Regions from separate parts of the Pseudomonas sp. GW821-FHT09C10 genome, predicted to be linked through region 2. Evidence: predicted binding sites of a transcription regulator. Region 2 holds the regulator's gene; each other region holds the start of a gene.
What was found. Region 2 encodes FliA, which starts transcription of late flagellar genes. Its sites were predicted from a motif close to CTAAAGTTTNNNNNNNNNNNGCCGNTAA; they were not measured.
Positions count from the first base shown of each region.

Region 1: a site for FliA is predicted at 1,769-1,796, ahead of AC07OT_RS09915 (methyl-accepting chemotaxis protein). Genes of this name have one in related genera too.
Region 3: a site for FliA is predicted at 1,585-1,612, ahead of AC07OT_RS02825 (methyl-accepting chemotaxis protein). Genes of this name have one in related genera too.

Region 1 covers NZ_JBWKPE010000004.1:128,078-132,361, forward strand. Annotated here, with positions in the region: gene AC07OT_RS09915 (methyl-accepting chemotaxis protein) at 1-1,669, opposite strand, end outside; gene AC07OT_RS09920 (LysR substrate-binding domain-containing protein) at 1,848-2,768, opposite strand; gene AC07OT_RS09925 (NorM family multidrug efflux MATE transporter) at 2,920-4,284, shown strand, end outside.
Region 2 covers NZ_JBWKPE010000012.1:27,137-31,420, forward strand. Annotated here, with positions in the region: gene AC07OT_RS21635 (chemotaxis protein CheA) at 1-970, opposite strand, end outside; gene AC07OT_RS21640 (protein phosphatase CheZ) at 982-1,770, opposite strand; gene AC07OT_RS21645 (chemotaxis response regulator CheY) at 1,789-2,163, opposite strand; gene fliA (RNA polymerase sigma factor FliA) at 2,334-3,074, opposite strand; gene fleN (flagellar synthesis regulator FleN) at 3,071-3,904, opposite strand; gene flhF (flagellar biosynthesis GTPase FlhF) at 4,010-4,284, opposite strand, start outside.
Region 3 covers NZ_JBWKPE010000001.1:599,687-603,970, reverse strand. Annotated here, with positions in the region: gene AC07OT_RS02825 (methyl-accepting chemotaxis protein) at 1-1,527, opposite strand, end outside; gene AC07OT_RS02820 (M91 family zinc metallopeptidase) at 1,683-3,230, opposite strand; gene AC07OT_RS02815 (aldo/keto reductase) at 3,388-4,284, opposite strand, start outside.

The DNA of each region.
Region 1 (4,284 bases), on a different contig from region 2:
CGGTTTCCTTCTGGATGCTCTGGATCATGCCGGAAATTTCATCGGTGGCTTCACGGGTACGCGACGCCAGGTTACGTACTTCGTCGGCCACCACGGCAAACCCACGGCCTTGCTCCCCTGCGCGGGCGGCTTCAATGGCGGCGTTGAGCGCCAGCAAGTTGGTCTGTTCGGCAATCGAGGTGATCACGCCGACGATCCCGCCGATTTCCTGGGAGCGCTGGCCGAGGGTGTTGATCACCGTGGCCGTGCTGTTCAGAGCGGTGGCAATGTGTTCCAGGGACGACGACGCTTCCTGCATCGAGGTGCGACCAATGCGGGTCTGCTGGGCGTTTTCCTGGGCCAGGCGTTCGGTATTGCCCATGTTGTCGGCGATATTCAACGACGTGGCGCTGAACTCCTCTACCGCGCCGGCCATGCTGGTGATCTCGCCGGACTGCTGCTCCATGCCCTCATAGGCACCGCCGGACAAACCGGACAAGGCCTGGGCGCGGCTGTTGACCTCTTCGGCTGCGTTACGGATATGGGAGACCATGGTCGACAGCGCTTCGCCCATCTGGTTGAAGCTGCGTGCCAGTTGGCCGATTTCGTCATGGCTGGACACGTTCAAACGTGCGCTCAGATCGCCCGCACCCAGGGCCTCGGCCTGACGCACCAGGTCACTCAGGGGCTGCAACTTGCTGCGCAGCAGCCAGACCGTGGCGCCCACCGCCAGCAACATCGCCAGCACGCTGCCGATCACCAGGCGAATACCCACGGCCCAGGTCACCGCGCGGATTTCAGCTTTCGGCATGCTCGCGACCACGGCCCATGGGCCGCCTTCGAACGGTACCGAAACGCTATAAAAATCTTCGTTCTTGTCGCTCCAGAAGCGACCTTTGCCCGGGGTCTTGGCCAGGTCCAGCATCACCGGCACCGATTGATCCAACGCCTGCACGCCGGCGGGTGGCACCAGCCAGTGCTTTTGCTCATCCAGCAGCGCAAGGGAGCCGGTCTGGCCGATTCGGAAGCGCTTGAGGTTTTCGAATTGGGCATTCTGCGCATCGGTGTAGTCAAAACCGATGAACAGCACGGCGATAACCTTACCGCCGCTGTCACGCACCGGGCTGTATTGGGTCATGTAGGAACGATCGAACAACACCGCCCTGCCGATATAGGTCTGCCCACCCACAACACGTTGATAGGCCGGGCCCTGACGGTCGAGGACGGTGCCGATAGCGCGGTTGCCATCCTGCTTGGTCAGGGACGTGCTGATACGGATGAAGTCGTCGCCACTGCGCACAAATACGGTGGCCACGCCGCCGGACATTTGTTTGAACTCGTCCACCTCATCAAAGTTGTTGTTCAACACCTCGTTGCCCAGGTACAGGCTGGGCGTCTGAACACCGGCCACGCTCACGGGTTGGTCCACATGCACGCTCAACCCGGCGCCGAAGCGTTTTTCAAACAGTCCGCTCAAACGCTGAGTGCTCTCGCGCAAGGTGCTGTGGAAGGTATTGAGTTGGTCGGCGAGCAGGCGCGCCTCGCTGGCCAGGTGCTCCTCGCGGGTGTCGAGGTTGGCGGAGTCAAGGGAACGCAAGGCAAATACCGTACTGCCGCTGATAACGACAGCCAGAATCACGGCTAACGCGAGGCCTAACTGGGAGGCAATCCGGGCGCGAGGTTGAGACATGACAGCTCCTGGCCGAGGCCAGGATCATCCTGATCTCATAGCGCTGCTCGGCAAATTATCTGATGGGAAACATTGGTGCACGATAGTTCCAACACACCTACTTCGGCTGGCCGCAGCAATACTTGAGCGCTTCACAGGGGTATCACGCAAACGGTTGCGAACCAACGCCGCCAAGCATTCAGTCGAGGCGTTCGACCGCAGGCAACACCATCGCCTGCACCTCGCCTTGCAGAAATTCCGCCAGCCGTCGCAAGCGCTCGCCGCCAGGGCGGGTTTTGGGCCAGACCAGGTAGTAATTTTCCCCACTGGCCACCGCCGTCGGCCACGGCAGGCTCAATCGTCCTTGGGCGACGTCCTCAGCCACCATCAGCAAATCGCCCATGGACACGCCGTAGCCCCGCGCAGCGGCGATCATGCCCAGTTCCAGGGTGTCGAACACCTGCCCGCCCTTGAGCGACACCTGGGACGACAGTTGCATGCGCGCCAGCCAATTGCGCCAGTCGCGCCGGTCGGGCGTGGGGTGCAGCAATTCGGCGGTGGCCAGGCGCGCAGCGTCCCAAGGCCCATCCTCCAGCAGGTTCGGCGCACCGACAGGAATCAACAGCTCCGGAAACAGGTAACTGGCCTCCCAATCCGCTGGAAAACGCCCATCGCTCAGCAGCACCGCGCAGTCGAAAGGTTCCTGATTGAAGTCCACCTCGTCCACGCTCATCCAGGCGCTGGTCAGTTGCACCTCATTGCCCGGCTGCAGCGCCCGGAAGCGGCTGAGTCGCGCCAGCAGCCAGCGCATGGTCAATGTGGAGGGGGCCTTCATACGCAGGATGTCATCTTCGGTATTCAAGGTATGGCAGGCGCGCTCCAGCGCCGCGAACCCTTCGCGCACACCGGGCAACAACAGACGGGCCGCCTCGGTGAGTTGCAAGGTGCGGCCGTTGCGCTGGAACAGGCGGCAGGCGAAATGCTCTTCAAGCGTGCGGATATGTCGGCTCACCGCACTTTGGGTGATGGACAATTCCTCGGCGGCACGGGTGAAAGAGCTGTGTCGGGAGGCCGCTTCAAACGCGCGCAAGGCATAAAGAGGAGGAAGACGACGAGACATGAGGAAGCTCCGACAGCGCAATACTGAAACCCTACCAGAATCAATCAGGCATGAGTTTTAATCATGCAAACGATCGCATTTATCCCTTTGTGCAATGAGCTAAGAGCGCCGAGAATCAACCCTTCCCCAACCCTCTGACTTTTTGAGCGTGATGATCATGCAGCATCCGGCACGTACCGAACTCTGGGCCATTCTGCGGCTGTCAGGGCCGTTGATTGCCTCACAGTTGGCGCACATGCTGATGGTGTTGACTGACACCCTGATGATGGCGCGTCTGAGCCCCGAAGCCCTGGCCGGTGGCGGCCTGGGTGCGGCGAGCTATTCGTTCGTCGCGATTTTCTGCATCGGCGTGATTGCCGCCGTGGGCACCTTGGTTGCGATCCGCCACGGCGCGGGCGATATCGAAGGCGCCACCCGCCTGACCCAGGCCGGGCTGTGGCTGGCCTGGCTGATGGCCCTGGCGGCGGCCCTGCTGCTGTGGAACCTCAAGCCAGTGCTGCTGATGTTCGGCCAGACCGAGACCAACGTACATTCGGCCGGGCAGTTTCTGACCATGCTGCCGTTTGCACTGCCCGGCTACCTGAGCTTCATGGCCCTGCGCGGTTTTACCAGCGCCATCGGCAAAGCCACTCCGGTGATGGTGATCAGCCTCGGCGGTACAGTGGTCAACTACCTGCTCAACCATGCGCTGATCGAAGGCATGTTCGGCCTGCCCAAGCTCGGCTTGATGGGCATCGGCCTGGTCACGGCGATTGTCGCCAACAGCATGGCGCTGGCGTTGATGTGGTACATCCGCAGCAACCGGGCCTATGCCGCCTACCCGCTGAGTACCGGGCTGCTGCGCCTCAACACCCAGTATCTGCGCGAGTTGTGGCGCCTGGGCCTGCCGATCGGCGGCACCTATGCGGTGGAAGTCGGGCTGTTTGCCTTTGCAGCCCTGTGCATGGGCACCATGGGCAGCACGCAGTTGGCAGCGCACCAGATCGCCCTGCAAATCGTGTCGGTGGCCTTTATGGTGCCGGCGGGGATGTCCTACGCGGTGACCATGCGCATCGGCCAGCATTATGGCGCCGGGCAGTTGCTGCAGGCACGCATGGCCGGGCGTGTCGGCATAGGCTTTGGCGCGGCCATAATGTTGGGATTCGCGGCGGTGCTGTGGTTGTTTTCCGAACCGCTCATAGGACTGCTGATCGACCACGACAACCCGGCGTTCCACGACGTGATCGTCCTGGCCGTGAGCCTGCTGGCCGTCGCCGCGTGGTTTGAGTTGTTCGACGGCGTGCAAACCATCGCCATGGGTTGCATTCGCGGGCTCAAGGACGCTAAGACCACGTTCCTGATCGGTGCAGGCTGCTACTGGTTGATTGGCGCACCCTCGGCCTGGCTGATGGCTTTCACCTTGGGCTGGGGGCCAACCGGCGTGTGGTGGGGCCTGGCACTAGGACTGGCCTGCGCCGCGATAAGCCTGACCTGGGCGTTTGAAGCGAAGATGAAGCGGATGATTCGCCGGGAAGGC
Region 2 (4,284 bases):
CGGGCGCGGCGGCTTTGGCGGCAACCGGTGCCGCCGTGGCTGCAGCAGCGGCCGGGGCGACTTCGGTGAACTTGCCCTTGCCGTGCAGATCGTCCAGCAGTGCTTCGAATTCGTGATCGGAGATCAACCCATCGTCCGCAGGCTTGGCGCCGGCAGCGGGTGATGCCGGGGCCGCAGCCGTAGCGGCGACGGCCGGCAAGGCATCGGCCGCGAAGGTGCCCTTGCCATGCAACTGGTCGAGCAACGCTTCGAATTCATCGTCAGTGATGTCGGTGCTGGCAGAAGCGGCAGGCGCATCCGCAGCATCGGCGGCGGCACCGGCAGGCGCCACGGCGTCGGCAGCGAACTGGCCCTTGCCGTGCAATTGATCGAGCAGGGACTCGAACTCAGCGTCGGTAATGTCCTCGCTGGTCGGCGCGGCAGCCGGGGCAGCCGGGGCAACCGCAGCCGGCGCTTCGGCTTCGGCCTTGACGGCACTGAGGGAGCTGAGCAGTTGCTCGAACTCGCTGTCCGTCACATCAGGCTCCGCCACCGGTTCCGGCTCGGGTGCGGCTTCGACCACCGGCGCTGCCGAGGTGTCGGCCGGCTCTGCATAGCGCGCCAGGGCGGCCAGCAGTTCCGGAGTGGCTGCGGTGATCGGGGCACGCTCGCGCACTTCGCTGAACATGCCGTTGACCGCATCCAGTGCTTCGAGAATCACGTCCATCAACTCCGAATCAACGTGACGCTCACCCTTGCGCAGGATGTCGAACACGTTCTCGGCGATGTGGCAGCACTCCACCAGCTCATGGAGCTGGAGGAAGCCGGCGCCCCCTTTTACAGTATGAAAACCGCGAAAAATTGCATTGAGCAGGTTCGCATCATCCGGGCGGCTTTCCAGCTCGACCAGTTGTTCGGACAGTTGCTCTAAAATTTCGCCGGCCTCTACAAGGAAATCCTGAAGGATCTCTTCATCGGCGCCGAAGCTCATGTGGGTGCTCCTTAGAAGCCTAAACTGGATAACAGGTCATCTACGTCATCCTGACCTGACACAACGTCTTCACGTTTATCGGCATGAATCTGCGGACCTTCACCCTTGGCGAGATGTTTTTGTGGATCTTTTTCAGAGAGGATCGCTTCGCGGTCATGTTCGATGCCGGCAAAACGGTCGACCTGGCCGGCCATGAGTACCAATTTGAGCAGGTTGCTTTCCACTTCGGTGACCAACTGGGTCACACGCTTGATCACCTGACCGGTCAGGTCCTGGTAATCCTGGGCGAGCAGAATGTCATTGAGGTTGCTGGAAACCATGCGGTTTTCCTGCTCGCTGCGTGACAAGAACCCTTCGACCCGACGGGCCAGCTCACGAAACTCTTCCGCACCGACTTCACGGCGCATGAAGCGGCCCCAGTCAACGCTCAGGGCGTGGGCTTCCGTGGCCATGCCGTTGACCAGGGGCGTGGCGTTTTCCACCAGGTCCATGGTGCGGTTAGCCGCCGCCTCGGTCAGCCTGACCACATAGGACAGGCGTTCGGTGGCGTCGGTGATCTGCGAAATCTCTTCGGCCTGGGGCATGTGCGGGTCAATCTGGAAATTGACGATCGCGCTGTGCAGCTCGCGTGTGAGCTTGCCCACTTCCTGGTACAGGCCGCGGTCACGGGTCTGGTTGAGCTCATGGATCAACTGCACCGCGTCGCCGAACTGGCCTTTTTCAAGGCTGTCAACCAACTGGTGAGCATGCTTTTTCAGGGTCGACTCAAAGTCTCCCTGTGACGTTTCTTTATGCTCCATAGCTCCCCCGCGATGGCATCAGCCGTGGATGCGTTCGAAGATCTTTTCGATCTTCTCTTTCAAGGCCTGTGCAGTGAATGGTTTGACCACGTAACCGTTGACCCCGGCCTGGGCGGCTTCGATGATCTGTTCACGCTTGGCTTCGGCGGTCACCATCAACACGGGAAGGCTGCGCAATTTTTCGTCGGCACGCACGTGGCGCAACAAGTCGATGCCGGTCATGCCCGGCATGTTCCAGTCCGTTACCAGAAAGTCGATGCTCCCGCTGTTGAGGATCGGAATCGCCGTAAGGCCGTCATCCGCCTCGACCGTGTTTGTGAACCCAAGGTCACGCAACAGGTTTTTTATGATCCGCCGCATCGTTGAGAAGTCATCAACGATGAGGATTTTCATGTTCTTGTCCAATTCGACCTCCAAGCAGTCTTAAACGCGCCCAGCACCTGGACGCGCCATTTCAATCAACAGGCATTACACAAAAAGGACTGCCAAGGGCACCACGGCCCGAGCCCGCGAAGGCCTATCACCTTCGCGGTATCGCTTTGCAATGCTCCCCACACTGCCTGTCAGCGCGCTCGCCACTCTCCCAGACGCCCCCGCAAGCGGGCCGCGCACTGGCTATGCAACTGGCTGACACGGGATTCGCTGACCCCCAGGACCTCACCGATTTCCTTGAGGTTCAGCTCTTCGTCGTAGTACAGCGCCAATACCAACCGCTCGCGCTCCGGCAAGTTGGCAATGGCGTCCGCCAACGCGCCCTGGAAACGCTCATCTTCCAGGTCACGGGACGGCTCCATATGCGCGCTCGCGCCGTCCTCGTGCAGCCCTTCGTGTTCGCCGTCCTGCAACAGGTCGTCGAAACTGAACAGGCGGCTGCCCAAGGTATCGTTCAAAATCCCGTAATAATCGTCGAGACTCAATTGGAGTTCGGCCGCAACTTCGTGATCTTTAGCGTCGCGACCGGTTTTTGCTTCAATTGCACGAATTGCGTCACTGACCATGCGTGTATTGCGGTGCACCGAACGCGGCGCCCAGTCACCCTTGCGCACTTCGTCGAGCATCGCGCCACGGATGCGGATACCCGCATACGTCTCGAAGCTCGCGCCCTTGCTCGCGTCGTACTTGGTCGACACTTCGAGCAGACCGATCATGCCCGCCTGGATCAGGTCTTCGACCTGGACGCTGGCGGGCAGACGTGCCAGCAGGTGATAGGCGATGCGCTTGACCAGTGGCGCATAGCGCTCGATCAACTCGCCCTGGCTGTCACGGGCAGATTTCTTGTAAGCGTTATAGCCGTTCGCTGTCATAGCACCGGTCCTGCACTCGTCTGATGCACCAATCGCTCGACGAAAAACTCCAGATGCCCCCGAGGGTTGGCAGGCAACGGCCAGGTATCGACCTTCTGGGCAATAGCCTTGAACGCCAATGCGCACTTGGAACGAGGGAACGCTTCGTAGACTGCACGCTGCTTTTGCACAGCCTTGCGCACACACTCGTCGTAGGGAACTGCACCGACGTATTGTAAGGCGACATCGAGAAAGCGATCCGTGACCTTGGTCAACTTGGCGAACAGGTTGCGGCCTTCCTGCGGGCTCTGGGCCATGTTGGCCAGGACGCGGAAGCGGTTCATGCCGTAGTCACGGTTAAGCAGTTTGATCAGGGCGTAGGCGTCGGTGATCGAGGTGGGTTCATCGCAGACCACCAACAAGACTTCCTGCGCCGCGCGCACGAAGCTGACCACGGACTCGCCGATCCCGGCGGCGGTGTCGATCACCAGCACGTCGAGGTTGTCGCCAATGTCACTGAATGCCTGGATCAGGCCGGCATGCTGCGCCGGGCTCAGGTGCACCATGCTCTGGGTACCGGAGGCGGCCGGCACGATGCGGATCCCGCCAGGGCCCTGGAGCAGCACGTCGCGCAGCTCACAGCGCCCCTCGATCACATCGGCCAGGGTATGTTTGGGCGTCAGTCCCAGCAGAACGTCGACGTTCGCCAGCCCCAGGTCAGCATCCAGCAGCATGACGCGACGGCCAAGCTCTGCCAGGGCCAGGGACAAATTCACTGACACGTTAGTTTTCCCGACGCCACCTTTGCCGCCGGTCACCGCGATCACCTGTACGGGATGCATGCTGCCCATTTTATTTCTTTACCTTGTCTTGCTTAGACGCAGGCTACATGGCTTGGCCGCGTGAATCGCTTGCAGACCATCGATGTAGGTACATTTCACGGTGTTCATCGCACCTCAACCCACCCGTTTTGCCGGGTTGTGGTAAAGGTCGGCGAACATATCGGCCATCGCTTCCTCGCTAGGCTCTTCTTGCATTTGCACGCTGACGGCGCGGCTGACCAGCTGATGACGGCGCGGCAGATGCAAATCATCCGGGATCCGCGGCCCGTCGGTCAGGTAGGCAACCGGTAGTTCATGGCTGATAGCCAGGCTCAACACTTCGCCCAGGCTGGCGGTTTCATCCAGTTTAGTCAGGATGCAGCCGGCCAGACCGCAACGCTTGTAGCTAT
Region 3 (4,284 bases), on a different contig from region 2:
CAGGTTGGTCTGGCCGGCAATTGCGCCGATCACGCCGAGGGTTTCGGTGATGCGCGCGGCGTCCTGGCGCATGTTCTCGACGGTGTGGGTGGCGCTGGCGACTTCGCCGATCAGTGCACTGACGCTGGTGGACGCTTCACCCACCACCACGCGGGAGCGGTCGGCGTGTTCGTTGGCGCGCTGGGTGAACGAAGCGGTTTGCGCCGCGTTCTGCGCCACCGTATCGGCGGTGGAGCTCATCTCGGTGATGGCGGTAACGGTCTGGTCGGTCTCCGAGGCGTGGCGCACCAGGATGCTGTTGGTGTGCGCCGAGGTTTGCTGCAATTGCTCAAGGCCCGATGACATGGCGCCGGTGGCCTGGGTTACTTCGCCGATCATGTCTTGCAGGTAGACGATAAAGCGATTCACCGAATGGCCGATGGCACCCAGTTCGTCTTCGGCGCGGATGGTGATGCGCCGCGTCAGATCGGCATCGCCGGTGGACAGTGCATCGATGTTGGCCTTCAGGATTTTCATGCGCTGCACCAATTGGCGAATCGCATACACCGCCAGCAGCACCAGCAGCAACACCATGGGGATCTGCAACAGGGCCAGGCTGCCGAGTACGTCATCGCGTTGGGCCGTGATCAGCGAGGTGGGCAGGGCGGTGGCGAGGAACCACGGCGTGCCTTCGATGGGACGCATGTAGAAGGTGCTGGCCACGCCCTGGTTGTCGAACTCGTTGCGCTGCAAGGCCTGGTCGCGATGGGCCAGGGCCTTGCTGACCTGGGCGGCAAAGGCCGAGGTGCCGGTCAATTCACTGATGTTCTTCAACACCACCGGGCTGCTCAGGCGCGTGCTGTTGCTGATGATCTTGCCGTCGCCTTCGACGATCAGCATCTGCCCGCCGATGTCCTTTTCCTTGCTGGCTACCAGTTCGTTGAAGAAGCCCAGGGTCACGTCGATGGTGGCCACGCCATACGCCGCGCCGTCACGCTGGATCGCCATGGCGCAGTTGGTACGCGGCTCCTGGCTGGCGTCGTCCTTGTAGGCCGCGGCCCAGGCACATTGGCCACGTGGCGACGCGAGGCCGCCCTTGTACCAGCTCTGGTCGTAATAGTTGGGGGCGGGGTCGCTGTTCCAGAAGGTGTTCACTGCCAGCTTGCCCGAGGCATCGCGGTGCCAGAAGGTGCTGTGCTTGTTGCGCCCCGGCGTGCGCTGGTTGGGCAGCGGCCAGATACCGCCGCCGAAGACCTTCAGCTCACCATATTGATCGACCAGGCCCGGCAGGACCTTGTCGATGGCATCGCTGTCGAGCAGGGGAATGGTCTGGGTGATGGTGCGTTGCTGGGACTGAACCTTGTTGAGTTCGCCCTGGATCTGCTCGGCCACCTCACTGATGCGGTTGAGCACCACCTGTTCCTCGGTATGGCGCAGCGTGGGCGCGACCAGTTGGCCGATGCCGACGACCGTCAACACGAACAACACCAGGACGAACAGCACCAGGAACAGGGTATAGCGGGCTTGGATGGAACGCAGTGGGGGCATGGGGTCGTCCTTACGAAGCGTTTATTATCGACGCGGCTTTTTTGGAGCTTCGTAGGGGTATCGGCGGGGGTTGGCACGTCTTTAGGTACCATGGTGCAAAGTTTATTGGGCGGGCACGTAGCGAGGCCGGCCGCCGGCTCGCTACGCCCGGCTCATCAGATGCCGTCGCCCTGATCACTGTGCTCGAATTTGTGTGTTTTTCTTAGCGGTTTACCCATCTCCTGGTTCAAGGCGTTCTCCATGAAAGGTCGCGGATTGACCGTGCTCGGCGGCGTAGACGGGTCGTTGTCGAGGTCTGCGGGTGTTGCGTTGCTGGGAATGCCAATGACCTGGCGTTCGTCATTTCGAACCGGCACCCACGCTCCGGATTGCAACTGCTCTTTGTCTTCACCGCCGAGGAATGTGCCGTTGGCGCCATTGAACGCATGGCCGTTTTCATGGAACAGGGTGGTGACGGGCACCAGGGTGTTGGTGCGGTCAGTACTCTCAAGGACTGCGTAGGGGTCATAGGCGATCGAGGCATGCCTGGCGCGGGCGCCGGGAACGCCGTCCTTGAGGGTGCCATATTGTGTCTCATCGATGTTTTCCTCTTCCTCGGACGTCTGGCTATCCGACTCAGCGCTGCCAAAATCGTAGCTGGTGTAACCTAAGGTCACCTGCCTGATCTCGACCTTTGCGCCATTGATCTCCGCCAGTTCGTCCATTTTCGCCAGGGCTTGCTGGCCAAGCGGCGAACTGCGTAGAAACTCGAGGTCATCGCTCACTTGCTGGTTGAATCCCAGCGTTCCTTCGGCCACGGTAAACGCTTGCTTGCCGGCGTTGCTGGGTTTGACCTCGGTGAAAGTCGAGCCTTTGCTGCGGTCGAACCGGTCATGGGCATTGGCGTAAATCAGATCCTTGCGCCGGTTATTCCAGATACGGTCGCGGCCTTTGCCGGTGTAGAAGGTCGTGCGGTCATGCCCGATAAGATCATCATTGCCGTTGCCGCCATGGGCAACGGTGTGCCCGCTGCCGGCGTAGAGGTGGTCATTGCCATCACCCCCATCCAGGTAGCTCTGCTTGGTCGAGGGACCATATCCGGCATAGAGACGATCCTTGCCGTTATTACCGTACATCACGGCATTGCCGCTTCCGCCGATGATCGTGTCGTCACCGTCGTTGCCGGCTGCAAGGCCCAGGCCGCTGCCCAGTCGCAGCACATCGTTACCATTGCCGCCGTACAATCTGCTCCTGCCGCCTCCGGCCTGGATGTAGTCATGGCCATCGCCGCCTTCAATGTCCACCCGCAGCTTGACGTCATCGTCGATGATCACCGTGTCATTGCCGCCTTTGGTCTCGATCCAAAGGCCCTGTGGCGGGCCTTGTTTGACGTGATTGTCGAAACCATATGACTTGCCGTTGATACACACCTGCAGCCGGTTGCCCGGCCAGTTGCGCACGTGTACGCAATCCGCGCCGTCACCGGTTTCCACCGTCAGCAGATTCAACTCGATCTTCGGGTTTTCGGGGTCTGATGTATTCCATACGATTAACCGGCCGAACTTGATATCGCCGTCGATATGCAGGGTGTGGGAACGTTCATTGTAGAGGCCTGGCGTCAGGTCGGTGGGCGGGTCATAGGGCGAAGGTTCAGGCTTGTCGTGAGCCGTAGCAACGGCGGACCGAGCCGTAGGAACGGTTTGGGAGGTGAGCGCAGAGAGCATAAGTGAGTCCTTCACGAGGGTTGTCAGATAATCCTGATTGCCTATCAGGCCTTTCCATTACGTGGACGCACGCGCCGAAACGTTCCCGCTGCCGTAGCCGGTCATGGTGCAGAATATTTCCTGGGCGCGGCCTCGACGGCTGCGCCCGGGTTGAGCGTTATTGGTGCACCAGCCCCATGGACGCCTCGGGGTAGCGTGGCCCCGCCGCAGCGCCCGCCGGGAACACAGATGCCAGTGCCGCCAGCTCGGCCGGGCTCAATGTGATGTCCAGGGCGGCTACGTTTTCTTCCAGATACTTGCGCTGCTTGGTGCCCGGAATGGGGATCAGGTAATCACCCTGTGCCAGTACCCAGGCCAATGCCAGTTGCCCGGCGGTTACGCCTTTTTCGGCGGCGAGGGCCTGGACCCGCTCTACCAGTCGCAGGTTGTGTGCAAAGTTCTCGCCCTGGAAGCGCGGGCTGGAGCGGCGGTAATCGTCTTCGGCGAAATCATCCGGGCTTTTCAGGGCTCCGGTGAGAAAGCCACGCCCCAGCGGGCTGTAAGGTACGAACGCGACACCCAGGCGTGCGCAGGCTGCCAGGCAGCCGTTGTCTTCCTGGTCACGGCTCCACAGGGAGTATTCGCTTTGCAGGGCGCTGATCGGATGCACCTTGTGCGCACGCTCCAAGGTGGCGGCGCTGACTTCGCTCAGCCCCAGGTAACGCACCTTGCCTTGGGCGACCAGCTCGGCCATGGCGCCGACGCTTTCTTCGACGGCCACCTCGGGGTCGATACGGTGCTGGTAATACAGGTCGAGGGTCTCCACGCCGAGGCGCTTCAAGGTGCCGTCGATGGCCTGACGAATATAGTCGGGCCGGCCATTCACGCCGCGCACCTCCGGGTTCGATGGGTCACGCACAAAGCCGAACTTACTGGCCAGGAACACCCGGTCGCGTTTGCCGGCAATGGCTTTGCCAATCAATTCTTCATTGGTATGGGGGCCGTACATGTCGGCGGTGTCGAGCAAGGTGACGCCCAATTCCACGGCACGGTGCAGGGTGGCGATGGCCTCCCG